DNA from 3 places in the Lentzea sp. NPDC054927 genome. Region 3 is predicted to be linked to each of the others. Evidence: riboswitches for the same ligand, from Rfam matches in the RefSeq annotation. Region 3 holds a riboswitch; each other region holds the start of a gene.
The links. A riboswitch is a leader RNA that binds a small molecule or an ion and turns the genes downstream of it on or off. The one in region 3 is predicted to bind S-adenosylmethionine.

Region 1: another riboswitch for S-adenosylmethionine. It lies ahead of ACWGE0_RS36795 (methionine ABC transporter ATP-binding protein); the one in region 3 lies ahead of ACWGE0_RS38020 (aminotransferase class V-fold PLP-dependent enzyme).
Region 2: another riboswitch for S-adenosylmethionine. It lies ahead of thrC (threonine synthase); the one in region 3 lies ahead of ACWGE0_RS38020 (aminotransferase class V-fold PLP-dependent enzyme).

The regions. Positions count from the first base shown of each region.
Region 1 is NZ_JBSGXZ010000041.1:75,082-82,420, forward strand. Features, by position in the region: gene ACWGE0_RS36785 (transglycosylase family protein) at 1-200, shown strand, start outside; gene rsmA (16S rRNA (adenine(1518)-N(6)/adenine(1519)-N(6))-dimethyltransferase RsmA) at 945-1,775, shown strand; SAM riboswitch class I at 1,864-1,957, shown strand; gene ACWGE0_RS36795 (methionine ABC transporter ATP-binding protein) at 2,174-3,172, shown strand; gene ACWGE0_RS36800 (methionine ABC transporter permease) at 3,169-3,852, shown strand; gene ACWGE0_RS36805 (MetQ/NlpA family ABC transporter substrate-binding protein) at 3,884-4,684, shown strand; gene ACWGE0_RS36810 (4-(cytidine 5'-diphospho)-2-C-methyl-D-erythritol kinase) at 4,739-5,704, shown strand; gene ACWGE0_RS36815 (ABC-F family ATP-binding cassette domain-containing protein) at 5,769-7,339, shown strand, end outside.
Region 2 is NZ_JBSGXZ010000058.1:8,965-16,303, forward strand. Features, by position in the region: gene ACWGE0_RS41865 (class I SAM-dependent methyltransferase) at 1-219, shown strand, start outside; gene holA (DNA polymerase III subunit delta) at 232-1,209, opposite strand; SAM riboswitch class I at 1,288-1,431, shown strand; gene thrC (threonine synthase) at 1,443-2,699, shown strand; gene ACWGE0_RS41880 (hypothetical protein) at 3,108-3,302, shown strand; gene ACWGE0_RS41885 (DNA internalization-related competence protein ComEC/Rec2) at 3,290-6,058, opposite strand; gene ACWGE0_RS41890 (helix-hairpin-helix domain-containing protein) at 6,689-7,339, opposite strand, start outside.
Region 3 is NZ_JBSGXZ010000045.1:11,562-18,900, reverse strand. Features, by position in the region: gene ACWGE0_RS38030 (RluA family pseudouridine synthase) at 1-703, opposite strand, end outside; gene lspA (signal peptidase II) at 851-1,591, opposite strand; gene ACWGE0_RS38020 (aminotransferase class V-fold PLP-dependent enzyme) at 1,615-2,946, opposite strand; SAM riboswitch class IV at 2,984-3,098, opposite strand; gene ACWGE0_RS38015 (potassium/proton antiporter) at 3,171-4,658, opposite strand; gene ACWGE0_RS38010 (M28 family metallopeptidase) at 4,789-5,724, shown strand; gene ACWGE0_RS38005 (TetR/AcrR family transcriptional regulator) at 5,725-6,261, opposite strand; gene ACWGE0_RS38000 (SRPBCC family protein) at 6,321-6,788, shown strand; gene ACWGE0_RS37995 (hypothetical protein) at 6,761-7,339, opposite strand, start outside.

The sequences.
Region 1 (7,339 bases), on a different contig from region 3:
TCAACACTGGTAACGGGTACTACGGTGGGTTGCAGTTCTCGGCCAGCACTTGGGCTTCTAACGGTGGCACTGCGTTTGCTCAGCTGCCGCATCAGGCCACGCGTGAGCAGCAGATCGCTATCGCGACGAAGCTGCGGGATCGGGCTGGTGGCACTTATGGGGCTTGGCCGGGGTGCCGGGCCAAGTTGGGTCTGCCGTAGACCTGCAACTCTTTGTTGGCATGCTTCGCTTAGGCCGCTCCTGGTTCGCTGGGGGCGGCCTTTGCCGTGTGCGGGACCTTGGGGGTGCGGTGGTCACCTTGCTCAGGGATGGTCCCGTTTAGGGATTTCGGGGCTCCGCCCCGGACCCCGCCAATCTGATCAAAGACCTGCCCACGCCGCACGCGGGTTGATGGCACGCCTGTTGCGTTGGGCGGAGGCGCGTTGCGTAGGTGGTGCGGTTCGGGTGGGTGGTCCCGTCACAAGTCGAGCCAGAGCGCGCAGCAAGAGCTGAGGCACGACTCGTGACGGGACCACCCACCGGAACCTCGCGTTTCAAGCGTAAGGACGCCTCGGCTTCGCCATCGGGTCGCCTCGCCTGCGGCATCGGGCCGGGAGGGCGGTGCCTGATACGCGCTGGGCACGCCCACGTGCGATTCGCGGACGGGTAGCGGTGCAGCCCCATGTTTTGCGATTGGGGCTTTACCTTGAGGGGGCGGGATGCTTCCCTGGTTGGGCTCGGCCGGGGCGCTTTTAATCCCCGGCTTTTGAGGCCGTCTCAGCATCCCGCTAGAGGCTCAAGGTCAAGCCCCAATCGCAATCGTCGCGCAGCGGCGATGGACTCCCACGCTTCGTCCATGCCTGCGCAACCACCCGCGCAAGGTGAGATGCGCACGCCAGGCGACCCCTCCGCTGGTACGCGACCATCCGCCCTTCGGGCCCACCTGCGAGAATGCTCCGGTGAGCCTGCTGGGACCTGTCGAAGTTCGCCGTCTAGCTGAAGAGCTGGGCATTCGCCCGACCAAGAAGCTCGGCCAGAACTTCGTGCACGACCCCAACACGGTCCGCAAGATCGTTGCCGCCGCCGACCTCACCGAGGACGACGTGGTGCTTGAGGTTGGGCCGGGGCTGGGCTCGCTGACGCTCGCGCTCCTTCCCGTGGCCAGGCAGGTCGTGGCTGTGGAGATCGACCCGCCGCTGGCTGAGCGGTTGCCGCAGACCGTTGGTGAGATGGACGCGGAGAACGCCGGGAAGCTTCATGTGGTCCTCATGGACGCGATGAAGGTGACTGCGGCGGACCTGCCTGTGCAGCCGACGGCGATCGTTGCCAACCTGCCGTACAACGTGGCGGTGCCGGTGGTGCTGCACCTGTTGAGTGAGCTGCCCTCCCTCGAGAAGGGGCTCGTGATGGTGCAGGCCGAGGTGGCGGACCGGATGGCGGCGAAGCCTGGCAACAAGATTTACGGCGTGCCCAGTGTGAAGCTTGCCTGGTACGCGGAGGCTCGGAAGGCCGGGGCGATCGGCAAGAACGTGTTCTGGCCGGCGCCCAATGTCGATTCTGGGCTGGTTTCCTTTCAGCGGCGGGAAAAGCCGTTGTCCACTGTGGATCGGAAGCGGCTGTTCGGGGTGGTTGACGCCGCGTTTGCGCAGCGGCGGAAGACGCTCAGGGCTGCGCTCAAGGGGTGGGCTGGCAACACGCAGAACATCGACGAGCTGCTACAGAAGGCCGGGGTGGATCCTCAGGCTCGGGGTGAGCAGTTGAGCGTGATCGACTTCATCCGGATTGCCGAGGCCTAGGCCGGGGATCCTTCGGCCATCAGTGTGATCTGTCGAACGAATCGGAATCTGGCTTGCGCAACCGGACGTCTGTCCGGTTGACTGCTAAGTGCCATCCGGAGCGACTGAGAGACCTGGCTCTACGACGTCGCAGCAACCACCCGCTGGATGCGGGCAGGTGCTAACGCCAGGACCGATGGAGGATCACATGGGTACCACGCGAATGCTGACGCGCCGTCGAGTTGTCGACCAGTGCCGTCGCACCGCATCTGCATGTCGTCGCCACCTCGTCTAAGGCGCCTTCTAAAAGTCCTTTGACGCGCACTCAGTCATCGAGTGGCGCACACCTGAGCAGACCCCGACAGCGCACGTCCGTCACAAACGGGCTGTGTGTCGTCGCGCGCAGCCGTGGAGCAGATGTGATCACTGTCGAAAACCTCACCAAGTCCTTCCAGGGTGTCAACGCCCTGAACGGCGTGACCCTCGATGTCGAAGCGGGCACCGTGCTCGGTGTCGTCGGCCCGAGCGGGGCCGGCAAGTCGACGCTCGCGCGCTGCGTTGCGTTGCTGGAGCGTCCCGACTCCGGGGCGATCCGCGTCGACGGCACGGACATCACCAGCCTGGACGGGTCCGCCCTGCGGGCTGCTCGTCGGCAGATCGGCGTTGTGCCGCAAGGGGATTCGCTCCTCAGGCAGCGCACGGCGGCGGGCAACATCGCGTTGCCGCTGGAGTCCGCGGGCGTGCCCGGACCGCAGCGCCGCACCCGTGTGGGCGAGCTGCTGGACCTCGTCGGGCTGACCGACAAGGCCGCCTCCTACCCCGACCAGCTGTCCGGTGGGCAGCGTCAGCGCATCGCTGTGGCGCGTGCGCTCGCCGCGAACCCGTCGGTGTTGCTCGCTGACGAGCCCACGTCCGCGCTGGACCCGGAGACCACCGGTTCCGTGTTGACGGTGCTCGACCGTGCGCGCGCTGAGCTGGGTGTGACCGTTCTCGTCGTCACGCACGACATGGGCGTGGTCCGCAAGATCTGCGATGACGTCGCTGTGCTGGAGCAGGGCCGCGTCGTCGAGCATGGCAAGGTGCTCGACCTGGTCAACGACGCCGCGAGCCGCACGAGCAGTGCGCTGCTGCCCGCCGTCGACCTGAACCCGATCAACGAGAGCAGCTACGACCGCGTCGCGGACGTCGTGCTCGTCGGGTTCGCCGCGGTCGGCGCGTTGCTGCCCGAGGCTGCGCACCGGTTCGGCGTCGAGCTGAACATCGTCGGCGGTGGCCTCACGCGGCTGGGCGAGACGCCGGTCGCGCGGTTCCGCCTCGGCCTGAACGGCGAGCGCTCGGACTCCGCTCTGGAGTGGATCGGCGAGGCCGGCGGCTCGGTGCAGAGGTCCCTGAAGGGCCCGCAGGGAGTAGCTGCGTGAGGTCTGCAACACCCTGGTCCGACGTCGTCAGCTTCCTCGTCGAGGCCACCGGCGAAACGCTGTACATGGTCGGCGTTTCCACCGTCATCGCCACTGTTTTCGGAGTTCCCGTAGGTGTTTGGCTGCAGCTCACCGCCAAGGGTGGGTTGCGGCCGAACGTCGCGGTGCACCGCGTTCTGAGCTTCGTCACGGACCTGGGTCGCTCGATGCCGTTCATCGTGCTGCTCGTCGCGCTCACGTCCGTCACCCGCCTGCTCGTCGGCGGCTCCATCGGCAGCACGGCGGTGATCGTGCCGCTGGCCGTGGGCGCTATCCCGTTCGTGGGGCGGCTCGTGCAGAACATCCTGTCCGAGGTGCACGTGACCGTGGTCGAGGCCGCGATCACCACCGGCGCCTCGACGCTGAGGATCGTGCGCAGCGTGCTCATCCGCGAGTCGTTGCCCGCGCTGATCAACGCCATCGGCGTCACCGTGATCGCCCTGATCGGGTACTCGGCGATGGCGGGCGTGATCGGTGGTGGCGGCCTCGGTGACCTCGCGATCCGCGAGGGCTACCAGCGCTTCAACGACCGGATCCTGTGGAGCACCGTCGCCTGGCTGGCCGTGCTCACCACGGTGATCCAACTCGGTTTCACCCGTGCCGCCCGTGCGTCCGACCGGCGCCGGCACGCGTCTGTCTAGTTTCCGCCGCAAAATTCTCAAAAGGAACGCAATGCGTATTCGTGCTGCCCTGATCGCAGTCGCTTTGTCCGCTGTGACCGCTTTGTCCGCCTGCTCGTCCGGCGGCGCGTCCGCTTCGGACACGCTCAAGGTCGGCGTCTCGCCGGTCCCGCACGCCCAGATCCTCAAGTACGTGGCCGACAACCTCGCCGCGTCGAAGGGCCTGAAGATCGAGGTCGTCGAGTTCACCGACTACGTCCAGCCGAACACCGCGCTGGTCGACGGTTCGCTCGACGCCAACTACTTCCAGACCGTCCCGTACCTGGAGACGTTCACCAAGGAGAGCGGCGCCAAGGTCGAGTGGGTCCAGCCCGTCCACGTCGAGCCGCTGGGCCTGTACTCGAAGAAGGCCAAGAAGCTCGACGAGCTCGCGAACGGCGCCAAGATCGCGGTGGCCAACGACGCCACGAACGAGGCGCGCGGCCTGAAGCTGCTGGAGGCGAACGGCCTGATCAAGCTCAAGGCCGTGGACCAGCCGACCGTCCGCGACATCGCGGAGAACCCCAAGAACCTGCAGTTCGTGCCGCTGGAGGCCGCTCAGCTGCCGCGGTCGCTGGAGGACACCGACGCGTCCGTGATCAACGGCAACTACGCGATCGACGCGGGCCTCAAGCCCGCCACCGACTCGCTCGCGCTGGAGAAGGCCGAGGGCAATCCGAACGCGAACGGCCTGGTCACCCGCACGGAGCTCAAGGACGACAAGCGCGTCCGCGAGCTGGCGGAGCTGCTCGGATCGCAGCAGGTCAAGGACTACATCAAGCAGACCTTCAACGGTTCCGTCATCCCGGTGTGACGTCCGCAGTGACCGGGGGAGGAGTCCGGGACTCCAGAACGCCCGTAGGCTGACATGGTGCTCGCAGTCGTTCCACCCCCGGTCACAGTTCGCGTCCCGGCCAAGGTCAACCTGCACCTGGCCGTCGGTGACGTGCGCCCGGACGGCTACCACGACCTGGTGACCATCTTCCAGGCGCTTTCGCTGGTCGACGAGGTCACCGTCGCGGTGGCCGACGAACCCGGCGTCGAAGTCCACGGCGAGGGTGCCGACCAGGTGCCCACCGGAGCCTCGAACCTGGCCTGGCGCGCCGTCCGGCTGCTGGCCACGCACGTCGGCAAGGACCCGGACGACCCGAAGGTCCGCGTCGTCATCCGCAAGGCCATCCCCGTCGCGGGCGGCATGGCGGGCGGCAGCGCGGACGCGGCGGCGGCGCTCGTGGGCCTGTCGTCGTTGTGGCGGCTGGAGATCAGCCGCGACGAGCTGGCAGAACTGGCGGGGAAGCTCGGCGCCGACGTCCCCTTCGCCCTGTACGGCGCGACCGCCCTGGGCACCGGCCGCGGCGAGCGGATCGTGCCGGTGCTGGGCCGCCACCAGTTCCACTGGGTGCTGGCGTTCGACCGGCGTGGACTGTCCACTCCGGACGTGTTCGACGAGCTGGACCGCCTGCGCGGCGAGGGTGATCCGCCGCGCGTGGGTGCGGTCGAGGCGGTGCTGGAAGGTCTGTCCTCCGGTGACCCCCGGCAGCTCGCTCTGCTGCTGGGCAACGACCTCCAGGCCGCGGCGGTTTCATTGCGCCCGAACCTGCGGCGCACTTTGCGCGCGGGTGTCGACGCGGGCGCGCTGGCCGGCATCGTGTCCGGTTCCGGCCCCACGACGGCGTTCCTGTGCGAGGACGCGGACACGGCGGTGCGCGTGGCCGCCGAGCTGGCCGGCGCGGGGGTGTGCCGGACGGTGCGGGTGGCGCACGGCCCGGTGCCCGGAGCTCGTGTGATCGCGACTGAAGAGCCCAAACCGACGCCCCCCGAGGTGCACGCGTAGCCGAGGGCTTCGGTCCTGCTGGGTAGCCTGCATCGGGCAGTTTCTTACTAGTCGTGAGGTTTTGATGGCCAACCTGGTCAACCTGGAGTCCGTGCAGAAGTCGTTCGGCGTCCGGCCGCTGCTCGACGGCGTGTCGCTCGGCGTCAACGAGGGCGACCGGATCGGTGTCGTCGGCCTGAACGGTGGCGGCAAGACGACGCTGCTCGAGGTGCTGGCCGGGGTGGAGCCCGCCGACGACGGCCGCGTGTCGCGGTCGCGCGATCTGCGGATGGCGGTCGTGACGCAGCGGACCGAACTGCCCCACGGTTCGACCGTGCGCAACGCGGTGATCGACCCGCTCGGGTTCGACGCCGAGCACGAGTGGGCCGCCGACGCCCGCGTCCGGTCCATTTTGGACGGACTCGGGATCACCGCGCTGGGGCTGGACTCCGTGGTCTCCACGATGTCCGGTGGTGAGCGGCGCCGCGTCGTGCTGGCGGCCGCGCTGATCCAGGACCTCGAGCTGATCGTGCTGGACGAGCCGACGAACCACCTGGACGTCGAGGGTGTGCGGTGGCTCGCGGAGCACCTGCTGGCCCGCAAGTGCGCGCTCGTGGTCGTGACACACGACCGGTGGTTCCTCGACACGGTCTGCAACCGCACGTGGGAAGTGGTGAACGGCAAGGTCGAGCAGTACGAGGGCGGCTACGCCGACTGGATCTACGCCCGCGCCGAGCGGACCCGGCTGGCGGACGTGCTGGAGGAGAAGCGGCAGAACCTGGCGCGCAAGGAACTCGCGTGGCTGCGCCGTGGCGCGCCCGCGCGGACCTCGAAGCCGCGCTACCGGATCGAGGCCGCCGAGGCGTTGATCGCGGACGTGCCGCCGTTGCGGGACAACGTCGAGCTGCTCGCGTTCGCCAAGAAGCGCCTGGGCCGCACGGTGATCGAGATCGAGGACGCCACACTGTCCATTCCGGACCGGGTGCTGGTCCGCGACCTGACGTGGCGCATCGGACCCGGCGAGCGGATCGGTCTGGTCGGCGTCAACGGGTCCGGCAAGACGACGTTGCTCAAGCTGCTGGCAGGGGAACGCGAACCCGAGACGGGCAAGCGGATCCAGGGCCAGACGGTGAAGATCGCGCACCTCTCGCAGGAGCTGCTCGACCTCGACGGGTCGATGCGCGTGCTGGAGGCGATCGAGGAGATCGCGCGGCGCGTCGTGCTCGGGAAGTACGAGATGTCGGCCTCGCAGCTGGGCGAGCGGTTCGGGTTCTCGTCGCAGAAGCAGTGGACGCCGGTCTCGGACCTGTCCGGTGGCGAACGGCGGCGGCTGCAGCTGTGCCGGTTGCTGATGGCAGAGCCGAACGTGCTGCTGCTCGACGAGCCCACGAACGACCTGGACATCGACACGTTGCAGCAGCTGGAAGACCTGCTCGACTCGTGGGCGGGCACGCTCGTCGTGATCTCGCACGACCGGTACCTCGTCGAGCGCGTGTGCGACAAGGTCGTGGCGTTGTTCGGCGATGGCGGGCTGACCGAGCTGCCCGGCGGCATCGAGGAGTACCTCAAGCGCCGGGACTCGTTGCGCGACAGGGAGAACGCCGCCGCGCCCGCCGCCGGCAAGGCACCGTCGAACGCCGCCGACCAGCGCGCCGC
Region 2 (7,339 bases), on a different contig from region 3:
CCGCGCTATCTGCTGCGGCTGGCGCTGACCTACGTGGTGCCGGTGCTGCCGTTCATGATGTTCTTCGACAGCGTCGTGTCGTTCCTGCGCATGTACGGACGCTCGGAACTGCGTCGGATGGTCGACGGCCTCGACAACTCCGAGTCGTTCAACTGGACGATCGGCGTCGTGCCCGGCTTCACGGGAGCCCAGTACCTGATCGGGATCCCTCGCCAGTGATCTTTCTGGGGATCAGCGGCGGCTGTGCGCGGCGACGATCCTGAGCACGGCCCGCTCCAGCGCGTAGTCGGCATCGGCCGCCACGCCCTTCACGTCCGCGTTCAGCCCCGCGACCACCTGCATCGCGTCGGCGAGCCCTGACTGGTCCCAGCCGCGGGCCTGGGCCTGCGCCTTCTTGATCTTCCACGGCGGCATGCCGAGCGGGCCGGCCAGGCTGAACGGGTCGGCCCGGCCAACAGCGGACACCCGCGCGACCGTCCGCACCGCGTCCGCCAGCGCGTCCGCGACCAGCACGTGCGGCACGCCGAGCTGCATGGCCCAGCGCAACGCCTCCATGGCGCCGGCCCGGTCACCGGTCACGGCCTTCTCGGCGACCGCGAACCCGGTCACCTCGGCCTTGCCCTGGTGGTAGCGGCGGATCTCGTCGACCGTCACCTTGCCGTCGGTGTCCGACACGAGCTGTGACGACGCCGCGGCGAGCTCACGCAGGTTCGTGCCCACGGCGTCGATGAGCGTGGCGACGGCCTCGGAGTCGATCTTGCCGCCCGCCTGCCGCACCTCGTTGCGCACGAACGCCTCGCGCTCAGCGGCCTTGGTGATCTTGGCGCACTCGGTGACCGCGGCACCGGCCTTCTTCAGTTGTCCCGGCAGGTCCTTGGCGGCCTTGCTGCGACCACCGCCCGTGTGCAGGACGACGAGCGTGACCCCGTCCGCGGGCGTCTTGAGGTAGGAGAGCACCGTGTCGGCGACCTCCTTGCCGATGTCCTGCGTGTTCTGCAGAACGATCACGCGACCCTCCGCGAACAGCGACGGGCTCACCAGTTCGGCCAGCTCCGGGGCCGTGAGATCAGTCACCTGGACACGGGTCAGGTCGGCGGTCGGATCGACCTTGCGTGCTGCGTCGAGAGCCGCCCGAACAGCACGTTCGACCAGCAACTCCTCCTCGCCGATGACGAGGTGCAGTGACTCCGGTGCGCTCACGCTCCGCATCTTCCCACGTCTCGAATCGTGGACGTCGGTGGCTGAGCAACGGACCGGTGCCGTAGCTTGGTAGCCACAACTGAACACCGCTCATCCAGAGGGGCAGAGGGAACGGCCCGACGAAGCCCCGGCAACCGGCGTCAGCGCTATGTGCAGAGCCATGCACAGAGTCATGCGCAGACGATCACGGTGCCAATTCCGACCCGTTCGATTTCGCGGGAAAGATGAGGAGATACCTCGCGATGACTGCTGTCACTGTGCCCACGAGCACCAAGTTCGACCTCGGCCCTGCCCGGGCACTGCTGTGCCGGGAATGTGGGAATGAAACCCCTCTCGCTCCTGAGTACGCCTGTCTCGAGTGTTTCGGGCCGCTGGAAGTGGCCTACGACTTCGGGAAGATCCGGCGCGAGGACATCGAAGCCGGCCCCAGGTCCATCTGGCGCTACCGCGGCCTCCTCCCCGTTCCGTCCACTGTGGAACAGCACCCGAACACCGACCCCGGCGGCACCCGCCTGGTCGAGGCTCACAACCTCGCCAAGGCCCTGGGCGTGCGCAAGATCTGGGTGAAGGACGACACCGGCAACCCCACCCACTCCTTCAAGGACCGCGTGGTCGGCGTCGCGCTCGCCGCGGCCCGCGAACTCGGCTTCAAGGTGCTGGCCTGCCCGTCCACCGGCAACCTGGCGAACGCCGTCGCCGCGGCCGCAGCCCGCGCGGGCTGGAAGTCGGTCGTTCTCGTTCCCTCCAATCTCGAGCGCGCCAAGATCCTGATGAGCGCCGTCTACGAAGGCGCCCTGATCGCCGTCGACGGCAACTACGACGACGTGAACCGCCTCGCCCAGGAACTCGCCGCGGAGAACGAGGACTGGGCGTTCGTGAACGTCAACGTCCGCCCGTACTACGCGGAGGGCTCGAAGACGCTCGGCTACGAGGTCGCCGAACAGCTCGGCTGGCGCCTGCCCGACCAGATCGTCGTGCCGATCGCCTCCGGCTCGCAGCTCACCAAGGTCGACAAGTCGTTCCGCGAACTCGGCCAGCTGGACCTCGTGGAAGCCAGCCCCTACAAGGTGTTCGGCGCGCAGGCCACCGGCTGCTCCCCGATCTCCACCGCGTTCAAGGCAGGCCACGACGTCATCCGCCCGGTCCGCCCGGACACCATCGCCCGCTCGCTGGCGATCGGCGCCCCGGCCGACGGCCCGTACGTGCTCGACGCGGTGCGCCGCACCAACGGCGCCATCGAGGACGTGACCGACGAAGAGGTCGTCGAGGGCATCAAGCTCCTCGCCCGCACCGAGGGCATCTTCGCCGAGACCGCCGGCGGCGTGACCGTGGCGACGGCGAAGAAGCTGATCGAGTCGGGCCAGCTCGACCCGGACGCCGAGACCGTGCTGCTGATCACCGGCGACGGCCTCAAGACCCTCGACGCGCTCGGCGACACGGTCGGCCCGCGCGCGACGGTCCCGGCGTCGGCCGAGGCCGTCATCAAGGCACTGGGTTAATCACCTCCCTCCGGCTCGGGGACGCGCGTGCGTCCCCGAGCCGCGTTGTGCTCAGTCATCGAGGCCCCGTCACGATTCGGTTCCTGGCATGCTCCTGACGTGGACTCGTGCCCTACCTGCTCCGCGCCGCTGACCGGCCGGACCGTCCGCCAAGCGTCGCCTGACGACCCTCTTCGCGCGCGCCGCAAGGACATACGTGAGCTACGGCGATGCGAAACGGGCCGCCACGCAGCCTGGCGACCTGAAGGCGACACGGGCCCGTGGTCCGATGCCGGATCGCTCCCTGAACACGACTACGTCTTCGCGACGCTGCGACCGTTGCCGGAGCCGTGGGCGGCTATCGCGGACAGCGGAACCAGGGCTGGGTTGGAGACCCAGTTGCGAACCGAAGTCGCGGACGGACACCCGTTGTTCGGCAAGACGGTCATCGCGATCGCTCGCTGTGATCGTTGCGACGAGGTGGTGTACAGCGTCGAGGAGGATCCTGCGTGGTTCGCTCAGGTCCACCTCACCTGGGGATCGACTCCAGACCGCCCGCCGTGGCCTGCAACCATGCGCCTTTCCATGCCGCTGGCCGACAGTCTCCTCGATCACCACCACTGAACGCGTTGTCTCACACGGAGATCGCGTCCGTCTTGACCCAGCCGGTGCGCGGGAACCGTTGCAAGCCCTCCATCACGTGTGGCCCGACCGGCTGCACGTTCGCACGCCACGCCACGATCCGTTGCGGCCACGGGGCTTCCGCCTTGAGCACGTTGTAGTGGTAGTCGTTCCAGTCCTGCGGCGCGATCCGCAGGTCGTCGTCGAACACGTACTCCGAGACGAGAGCGAAAGCCTCCTCCGGCGTCGTGGCCTTGGTGGGCGGCAGCACGTGCGTGGCCGTCGCCTTGTGTGTGAGGGCGCGTGTGCCGTCCTCTAGCGTTTCGCAGATGTAGTAACCGAAATCGGGTTTTAGCTCGTCGTGCGGCCATGGCGAAGCGGAGTAGTTCATCTGCCACAGCGCCCACGCGAGCCCTGGTGTGCCACCGGGGATCGGGTAGCGCGCGTTGAACAGCCTGATCCAGACGTCGTCCATCTCTTCTCCTTCGTACGATTCGGTTTCCTGGCAACACCGCCAGGTCTCCGTCCTGGTCCGTGCGCAACACCAGCGCACCTCCCGCCCGCAACATGTCGATCACCTGCGGGCTCGGGTGCCCGTATCTGTTGCCCATGCCGACGCTCACCAACGCCACCCGCGGCCGCACGGCTTTGAGGAACGCGGGCAGCGAGTACCGCGAGCCGTGGTGCGGCACTTTGAGCACCTCGGCCGCGAGGTCCCGCTCCCCCAGCAACGCCGACTGGCCGGCCAGTTCGACATCACCGGTAAGCAGCACCCGGCCTGCTTTCGTGTGGGCCTTGAGCACGAGCGAGTAGTCGTTCACCGTCGTGTTCGCGTCTCCCGGGGTCGGCGGCCGTCGTGGGCCCAGCACCTCCAACTCCAGTCCGGGCAAGGAAAATCGTTCGCCTGCCTTCGGTTCTGTGACGCGCACGCCGTTCCTGCGGGCCTGCTCGTTGACCTCCCTCCACGCCCACGCGGGCTCCTTGAGCGGGCCTGTCGCCACCGCGCCCACCGCACGCCCGGTGAGCACCGCTTCGAGGCCTCCTACGTGATCCGCGTGGAGGTGAGTGAGCACGACCAGCGGAATCCTCTTGATTCCCAACGTCTTCAGGCACCGGTCGACCGCACCGGGATCGGGCCCGGTGTCGACCACGACCGCGCTGTCGGCATCGTCCGTCGCGAGGACCAGCGCGTCGCCCTGGCCCACATCGCAACTGACGACCGTCCAGCCGTCCGGCGGCCAGGCCGGCGCGGCGATTTTGAGCGGCACCAGCACGACGAACCCGCCGACGAGCACCGCGACGACCAACGTCCGCGTCTTCTTGAGGCGCAGCAACGTGATGACCACCGCCACCACCGCGGTCAGCACGAACGCCCCGGCCCAGCCCTTGGGCCAGCCGACCGCCGCGCCGGGCACGGTCGCCGCCTGTCGCCCGACCTGGATCAGCCAGGTCACGGCGGGCCCGGCGACGTGGGTGATCAGTTCGGCCGCACCGGGCCAGAACGGCGCGACAACCGCCGTGAGGACACCCAGCACCGTCGCCGGCGCGACCACCGGCCCGGCGACCAGGTTGGCCACCACCGAAACCAGGCTCACCTGCCCGGACAGCCCCGCCACCACCGGTGCCGTGGCAAGACTCGCGGCCGTGGGCACCACGATCGCCTCGGCCAACCCGTTGGGCACACCGCGCTGCTTGAGCGCCCGCGCCCACCTCGGCGCAACGAGCACCAACGCCGCCGTCGCCACGACCGACAACGCGAACCCCGGATCGCCGCCCAGTGCCGGATCGATCAGAACCAGCACGAGCACGGCGGTCGCGAGACTAGGCACCGCGGACCGTTCCCGGCCCAGCACCAACGCCAGCAGCGCGACGGCACCCATGACCGCGGCCCTCAGCACACTGGGCTCGGGCCCGGCCAGAATCACGAACCCGACCAGCGCCACCATCGCCGCGACGGCCGCCTGACGCGGTCCGAACCGCCGCAACAGCAGGTAGACCGCGCCACACACAATCGCCAGGTTCGCGCCGCTCACCGCGAGCAGGTGAGCGAGGCCCGCGGTCCGGAACTCGTCCACGATGCGCGGCACCATCTGCTCGGTGTCGCCCACCACGAGTGCCGGCAGCAGCCCGGCTTCCTCGTCGTCGAGGACCTTGCTGGCCCGAGCCAGGCAGTCGCGGAGGTCGTCCGCCCAGCTCTGCCAGGCCGGAGGTGGTCGCGGGTCGATCGGCGGGCCGCGGACCCTCAGCAGCGCCGACGCCAGGTCGCCGCCTCGAGGTGGCGCGAGGTTGCCCTTGACCGTGACCTTCTGGCCTGGCAACAGGTCTCGCCACTTGTCCTTGGGAGCGAACAGCACCAGCTGGGCGCCGTTCGCTTCGGCCGTGATCACGACGTTGTCGATGCCTGCCTGGTGACCGCCGAAGCCCGCAGCCCGGATGCCTTTGGGTCTGGAGGTGAGTTCGACGGTGAGGCTGGTGGCTTTGCCTTCGTCGGCGGCGAGGCGGAGGGGGTGGGTTTCGGCTCGCAGGACGTGGCCGCCCACCCAGGCTGCCGCTACCGGTCCGGAGATCAGGAGGGCTATCGCGCAGGTTCTGGTCCACCAGGCTCTTCGCCATGCTGCGAGGCCGATGGCTCCTGCCGCCAGGCCGGTGACGACCGCGGCTTGCCAGCTCAGAAAGAGACCGGCGATGGCGGTTGTCCAGACTGCGGCTGCGGCTGGGACCAGGCGGTAGTCCTGGGTTATCGGGCGTTTGCGGGCCACCGTTGCCTCCGCTCGCTGGGAGGCCGGGGGTCACGGGTGGGGCTGCCTTGGCGCGGGTGGGGTGGCCGTCGGGGGTTCGGGGTGGGATGCCGGAGTGCTGTGGCTTCTGGCCGGACGAGAGGAAGCCTGGCTGTGGGGCGGTGCCACGTGGTGTCGACGCCGGGCTGTGGCGCGCGGCTGCGGGAGTTGGCGATCGGCCGGGCAGCGATGGCTCGTCGGGTGATGCGGACGGACCGCATGACGGGCTCCTGTCGGTGGGCGGGACTGAGAGGGATGAGGGCTGGGTTGTTGCCGCGCACAGGCGGCGGGGTGTGGATCAGCTGCAGCGGCGGGTGGGTGCGGGCTGGGTGGTGGCTGCGCAGAGGCGGCAGGGCGGCGGCTTCGGGGTGCGTGGGGCGGGGCTTGGTGGTGGGAGCGGGGCTGGTTGGTAGGCGGTCAGCAGGTGGCGGATGGCTTTGGTCAGTCGGCGCGGGCGACGGCGGTGGGTGGTGGTGCGGTGGGTCTGGAAGGTGATGGCGAGCGGGTGTTGGAGGTGGTTGTGGTCGGGCGGGAGGAGGGGTGTGGAGTGGGTTAGTTGGAGGTACTGGGCTTTGGTGCGGTGGTAGAGGGCCAGGGCTGCGGTGGCGAGGGTCATGTGTGCACCAGGTCGGCCAGCTTGGCGAGTTTCGAGTCGCCTATGCCTTCCACCTCGCGGAGTTGGTCGACTGAGGCGAAGGGGCCTTTGCGGGTGCGGTGGTCGACGATGCGCTGAGCCGTCACCGGGCCTACGCCGGGGAGGCTGTCCAGTTCGGTGGCGGTGGCGGAGTTCAGGTCCAACTTGGACGGAACGGCCGCGGCGGCGCCGGCGGGTGGGGGTGGGATGCCCACGGCCAGTTGTTCGCCGTCGGTGAGTTTGCGGGCCAGGTTCAGGTTGTGGAGGTTCGTGTTCGGCTTCACGCCTCCGGCCAGGCGGAGGGCGTCGGCCACGCGGGCGCCTGAGGTCACCGTCACCAGGCCTGGGGTGGCCACCTCGCCGATCACGTTCACGACGAGTTCTGGGGCCGGGGCCGAGGTGCTCACCAGGGCGAGGTCTGGAGCGGGTTCGGCGGCGGGGCTCTGCCACCAGCTGCCCAGGCCGATCACGGTGCAGGCGATGGCTATGCCGAAGGCCAGCAGGCCTCGGCGTGGGAGGTGGGGCAGGCGGAAGCGGCGGCGGGGTGGGCCGTGTTCGTCCGAGTCCTCTGAACGCGCGAAGACCAGGGTCGGGTCGGCTCGCGCCTTTTCGGCCAGGGCGGCCAGACG
Region 3 (7,339 bases):
CGCACGGGTGGTGCAGCGCGGAGAAGTGCACGCGGATCTGGTGCGTGCGGCCGGTTTCCAGATGGACCTCGACCAGCGAGGCCGCCCGGAACGCCTCCATCACCTCGTAGTGCGTGATCGAGGGCTTGCCGGAGTTCATCACGGCGAACTTGTAGTCGTGCTTGGGATGCCGGTCGATCGGCGCGTCGATGGTGCCCTTGATCGGATCCGGATGGCCCTGCACGATCGCGTGGTAGACCTTCTCGACGGTCCGCTCCTTGAAGGCGTGCTTCAAAGCGGAGTACGCGGACTCGGACTTCGCGACGACCATCACGCCGGTGGTGCCGACGTCGAGCCGGTGCACGACACCCTGCCGCTCGGCCGCACCCGAGGTGGCAACCCGGTGTCCGGAGGCGACCAGCCCACCCACGACGGTCGGGCCGGTCCAGCCCGGTGACGGGTGTACCGCGACGCCAACGGGCTTGTCGATGACGATGATGTCGTCGTCCTCGTGCAGGATGATCATGCCCTCGACCGGGATCGCCTGGACCGTGACCGGCTGCGGCGGAGCGGGGAGGGTGATCTCCAGCATCGCCCCTGCCACCAGCCGGTCGGACTTGCCCACGACCCGGCCGTCGATCAGCACGTCGTCGGCATCGGCGATGGCCGCGATGACGGTGCGCGACAGGCCCAGGAGCTTCGCGAGGCCGGCGTCGACACGCATGCCTTCCAAACCGTCGGGAATCGGCAGCGTTCGGTATCCGCTCACGCGGGGCCTCGACCTTCTTCTGGCTGGGGTACGCCTCACGGCGCCGGGGCCGGAGTTCGCCTCCGACCGCGCCAGGCAGAACCCTGAATTTACCAGCAGCCGCTACTTCGGCTCAGCCAGCCCGTCCGGCTCCACCGGGGCCGGAGCGTCCTTGTGCACCGTTCCGTCGTAGTCGTGCTGCATCAGCGCCAGGATGATGATGGTCGCGCCACCGGAGACGATCGCCATGTCGGCGACGTTGAACACCGGCCACACGCGCCCGAACGGGTCGAACAGCGACAGGAAGTCCACCACGTGGCCGCGCATCGGCCCCGGCTCGCGGAAGAGGCGGTCGGCGAGGTTGCCGACGGCACCTCCCAGCACCAGGCCGAGACCGACGGCCCAGCCCTGGGAGCGGAGGTTGCGCGAGATCCAGAAGATGAACCCGGCGACGCCCAGCGCGATCAGCGCGAGGATCCACGTCATGCCCTCGGCCAGCCCGAAGGCGGCACCGGGGTTGCGGACGAACGTCAGGTACAGCACGCCGCCGAACAGCTTGATCGGCTCGGAGTCCTCCAGGAACGCCACGGACACGACCTTGGTGAGCACGTCCAGGGCCAGCACACCGGCCGCCAGGATCGCGAGGGTCTTGGTCCGCGGTTCCGGCAACGACCCGGTGATCGAGAACTCGACCTCGTCGTCCTCCGCCTTCGCAGGGGACTCCGCCGGCTTCTCCTCGACGACCGGTTTCTCGGCCTCGACGGCGGGTCCCTCGACCGTCGCAGGCTCGCTGACCTGCTCTTCAGCAGGCTTCTCAGCGGCCTTGCCGGAGACCTTCTCCGCGGCCTTGGACTCGTCACTCACCACGTCATTGTCCACTAACGGGACTACGCGAGGAACGGCGGCAGGGTTCGGTTGTCGTCCTCGGGAACCCAGCGGCCGTCGCGCTGCGTGTAGGTCCACTTCGGACCTTCGGTGACCAGAGTGCGCAGCGCCGCCACCAAACGATCCACGTGCTCGGCCGTCGTGCCGAGGCCGATCGACGCCCGCACAGCGCGTTCCTCGTGCGAACCGACCTGCTTGACCAGGCGACCCACGATCACATGCGCGCAGAAGGCGCCGTCGCGCACGCCGATGCCGTACTCCGCGGACAGCGCCGCCGCGAGGAAGCCCGCGTCGAAGCCGGAGATCGTGAAGCTGACGACGCCGACCTTGTCGACGTCGGTCAGGATGGCCAGCTCGCGGAAGCCGGGGATCGTGCGCAGGCCGTCCTGCAGCCGGGCCAGCAGCTCCTGCTCGTGCGCGACCGTCTGCTCCCAGTGCCGCGAAAGGATCTCGCAGGCCGCGGCCAGCGCGTGCACGCCGACGACGTTCGGGCTGCCGGCCTCGTGCCGCTCGGGCACCGCGGACCAGGCCACGCCGAGGCGGTCACCGTGGTCGGTCACCTTCGACGTCGCGCCGCCGCCGACCAGGTACGGCTGGGCCTGCTGCAACCAGTCGGCGCGGCCCACCAGCACGCCCGCACCGAACGGCGCGTAGATCTTGTGGCCGGAGAACGCGATGTAGTCGACGCCCAGCTCGCGGACGTTGATCGGGCGGTGCGGGGCGAGCTGCGCGGCGTCGAGCGCGATCCGCGCACCGTGCCGGCGGGCGACCTTCGCGAGCTCCGCGACCGGCCACAGCTCCCCCGTGACGTTGGACGCCCCGGTGACGATCACGAACCGAGGGCCGACCGGGGCGGCGGCCAGAGCCCGGTCCAGTGCGACTACCGCAGCACCGGACGAGGACGGAGCGGGGACGCGCTGAACGTTCGGGCCGCGCCACGGCAGCAGAGCAGCGTGGTGCTCGCTGTCGAACAGGACGACGGCGGTGTTCTTGGGAACGCTGCGCGCCAACAGGTTCAGCGAATCGGTGGTGTTGCGGGTGAAGACGACGGCGTCGGAGGAGTGCGCCCCGACGAACTTGCGGATGCGGTCGCGGGCCTGCTCGTAGACGCGGGTCGAGACCTGGGAGGCGAACCCGGCGCCGCGGTGCACGCTGGCGTACCAGGGCAGCAGCTCGTCGACGGCGTCGCGGACCTCCTGCAGACAGGGCGCGCTGGCCGCGTGGTCGAGGTTGGCGTAGCTGACGCGCTCTCCGGTGACGAGCGGAACGCGCAGGTCAACGCCGACGACAGCCGGAACGGTGGTGGCGGTGCTGGGGGTGATCGCGAGCGTCATCGAGCTGCCTCCGAGGCCAGGGGCCCCGTGTCGCGAAGGCCCGCGCTTGACCGGCGCCCCACGCGCCGGACCAGGTCCTCACCAAGGGCACCCCACCGCGGTTGGAGGGTTGCCGGCCAGCAAGCTTGGGCTTGACGCTGGCTCTCATGACCTGCCGACGACGTTAGCGGAGGGTGACCGCCTCGTCGACACCCGATCACATGCTGAGAAGCCTCGGAGACCGACTAATCGCCGGTCTCGCCCTTCCACCGGGCGTAACGACCGGCGCGGTCCACGGCACGTATGCGCCGCTCAGCGGCGTCGCGCGCTTCTTCGGTGGTGACGATGAGCAACTGGTCGTCGGTGTTGAGCCGGGTCGTCGGTTGTGGCGTGAAACTCTTCCCGCCGCGCACCACGAGGCTCACCGTGGCGCCGACCGGCAGCCGCAACTCGGTCATGTAGACGCCGTGCAGCTTCGACCCGCGCAGGATGTGCACCTGCAGCAACTCGGCGCCCAGCTCGTCCAACGGCGACGAGTCGACCTGGACCTCCTGCGCCTCCCCCGTGCGCACCAGCCCGAGGCGTCGCGCGAGGAACGGCAGCGTCGTGCCCTGCACCACGGTCAGCACGATGACCAGTACGAACACCGCGTCGACCAGCTCGCGCGCACCCTCGACGCCCTGGATCAACGGGATCAGCGCGAACACGATCGGCACCGCGCCGCGCAGCCCCGACCAGGAGAGGAACGCCTGTTCCCGCCACGGCACCTTGAACGGCAGTGAGGCGAGCACGACGGACAACGGCCGTGCCACGAACGTCAGCACCACACCCGCGATCAACGCCGGGAACAGCACGTCGAGCAACCGCGACGGTGAGGCGTAGAGGCCGAGTAAAACGAAGAGCCCGATCTGGGCGAGCCAGCCGAGACCTTCGGCGAACGAGAGGGTGTCGGCGCGGTGCGGCAGGCGGGCGTTGCCGAGAACGAGCGCGGCGACGTAGGTGGCGAGGAATCCGGACGCGTGCAGGAGATCGCCTGCGGTGTAGGCCATCACGCACACCGCCACGGTGGCGAGCGGGTACAGACCGGTGGAGGGCAACGCCGCCCGTCTCAGCCCGGCCCCGCCGAGGAAGCCCAGCGCGACGCCGATGAGCGCGCCCGCACCCAGTTCGTAGAGCACCAGCAGCGGCGCGGTCCACGAGATCGCGTCCGAGGACGCCAGCAGCACGACGGCGATGTAGACCGGCGCGTCGTTGAGGCCGGACTCCAGTTCCAGCGCACCGGTGAGCCGCGGCCCGACACCCAACGAGCGCAGGACGCTGAAGACGGCGGCCGCGTCCGTGGACGACAGCACCGCACCCCACAGCAGCGCCATCCGCCAGTCGAGGCCGAGCAGGTAGTGCAACGCAGTTCCGGTCACGGCGACGCTCACCACGACGGCCACTGTGGACAGTGCGATGCCCAGCCGCAGCGAGGACTTCACCGCCGACCACCGGGTGGTGAGCCCGCCCTCGGTCAGGATCAGCACGAGGGCCGCGATGCCGAGGGACTGGGTGAGGCCGGCGTCGTCGAAGTTGATCCCGAGCACGGACTCGCCGAGGAGCACGCCGATGCCGAGGTAGAGCAACAACGAGGGCAGGCCGAGGCGGATCGACACCCGCACCGCGATCACGGAGACCAGCAGTACGGCCGCGCCGATGCCCAGTACGACCGTGACGTCACCCACCTGGACCATTCTGGTTGATCACCACCGAATTGGACGAATCAGACGCGTTAACAACACCAGCCGTTCGCACCTACCGGGCTCATGCACGGTGGAGCATGTTGATCAGTGGCTCAATCCCAACCCTGCACGGAGTTGAACCATGAGGATCCTGATCGCGCTGGCGGCCGCCTTGATGGTGACCGGAACCACAGCAGCGCAAGCGGCCGCTCCGGCGGCCATGGCGGCACCGAACATCAACGTCGCCAACGTCCAAGCACACCTCACCCAGTTCCAGTCGATCGCGAGCGCCAACGGCGGCAACCGCGCTCATGGACGTCCGGGGTACCTGGCCTCGGTGAACTGGGTGAAGAGCAAGCTCGACGCGGCCGGCTTCACCACGCGCGTGCAGTCGTTCACCTACGGCGGCGCCACCGGCTACAACCTGATCGCGGACTACCCCGGCGGCGACGCGAACAACGTCATCATGCTGGGCGGCCACCTCGACAGCGTCACGGCGGGCCCCGGCATCAACGACAACGGCACGGGCTCCGCGACGAACCTGGAGGTCGCCCTCCAGATGAAGGCGACCGGGTTCAAGCCGACCAAGCACGTGCGGTTCGGCTGGTGGGGCGCGGAGGAACTCGGCCTGCGCGGCTCGACGGCGTATGTGAACTCGCTGTCCACCACCGAGAAGTCGAAGATCAAGGCCTACCTGAACTTCGACATGACCGGCTCGCCGAACCCCGGCTACTTCGTCTACGACGGCGCCGACGGCCAGCCCTCCGGTTCGGTGGCGCTGCAGCAGCGACTGCAGGCGGGCTTCACCTCGATCGGCGTCCAGACCGAGCTGACCAAGGTGGGCGGCCGCTCCGACCACGCGGCGTTCGCGCGGGCGAACATCCCGACCGGCGGCACCTTCACCGGCGCCGAGCAGACCAAGACCTCGGCACAGGCGCAGAAGTGGGGCGGCACGGCCGGCCAGGCCTTCGACCGCTGCTACCACCGCTCCTGCGACACCACGTCGAACGTCAACGCCACGGCGCTCGACCGCAACGCGGACGTGATCGCCTACGCGTTGTGGGCGACCGCGGCCTGATCATCTGGCTGTCAGCACCTGCACGGCCTCGTCGAGCACCGGTTCGACGAGGCCGGGCAGGGTCACCCACATCTGCGCCTGCCCCAGGTAGAGGCTGAACGCGATCAACGCGCGTTTCTTCGCGTGCTCGTGGTCGAACCCGAGCTGCTCGAACAACTCAGTCAGGTAGCCGATCCGCTTCTTCGTGACGCGCTGCAGCACCGGCGCGATCACCTCGTTCTCGGCGCCCGCCTGCAACGCCATCTCCACCGAGCCCTTGCGGGTGCGGTCGAGCACCGTCGCGAACAACGTCCTGAGCTTGTCCCGCGGGGACTTCTCCGCCTCGACCAGCTCGATGACCTTCTCGGTGTGCTCCCGCTCCCACCGCTCGACAGTCGCCTTGAGCAACGCCTCCCGGTTCGGGAAGTGGTGGTAGACGCTGCCTTTCGTGGCGCCGACGCTCGCCGCCAGCGGTTCGATCGCGACCGCGCCGAGCCCGCCTTCGGCCAGGGCTCTCAGCGCTATCTCAGTCCAGTCGTCCTGATTTCTCCGCACCACGCGTCCGTACGCTACCGTATGTTTCAGGAACATACGGCACCGTATGGAAGGGGAATCCCATGATCAAGAACGTTCACACCCGAGACCTCGGCGTGCCTGCGGGCCCGTTCGTCGGCCGCGTCCAGGAGCTGTGGCCGCCCGCCTGGGGCAAGCAGGAGTTCGACCGCCCGTTAGGTGTCGGAGCCGATGGCGGCCACGGCCCGATCCGCTACCACTGCACGGAGTTCGTCCCCGGCGAGTCGATCACCTTCGCCTTCCACGACGGCGACGGCACGCACACCCTGTCGGCTTCGGGCACCGTCCTTCGCCACGAGCTCATCGGTGACTTCGACGTCGTCAAGCGGCTGCGCTGGGCACTGGTGGTCCGCTGGCTGCACGACGCGTGCCTGGAGGACCTGTTCGACGCGTGCGAACGCGCGGCAGGCCGCGAACCCGCCGCACCAGCCCGGTGGTCGCTCTGGGTCAGGCTGGTGCGGCGCGCGTTCATGGCGACGAACCGTCAGCCGCAGCGGGAGACCGCTGGGTGACCAGTGTGGGCCGAGTCGGGCACGTAGCCGTAGACGTCACCGTTGTCCGCCAGCAAGGTCGCCCACATCCCGGTGGGAGTGTCGATCTCACCCGGCACCCTCGACACGCCGTTGCGGACGTCCTGTCCCTGCCTCGCACCGAGCACGTGCCCCGACGCGTTCGCGTCCAGCACGAAGTGGTACTCGGGGAACGAACGGACGATCTTGCCGTCCAGCCCCCATTCGACGACCACGCCGATGTGCGATCCGCTGGGCAACGACTGGCCGAAGATCCGGCCGTTGCGGATCACCTCGGCGTAGGTGGAGTAGTGCCCAGGCAACGGCTCCAGCTCCGTCATCACGCCCTCGGAGTTCCAGACGCGGCTGATGGTGCGGTTCTCCGCCCCGATCTCCCGCGCGGCCACGTTCCCGTCGTCGTCGATGCCGGCGACGAAGCGGACGAGACCGTTGCGGGTGTCCGGGAGCTCCCTCGGTGTCGTCGACCCCGCCGGCCACACCACCACGGGTCCGTACAGGGACGTCTCACTCGACAGACCCACGATGTCGCCGCG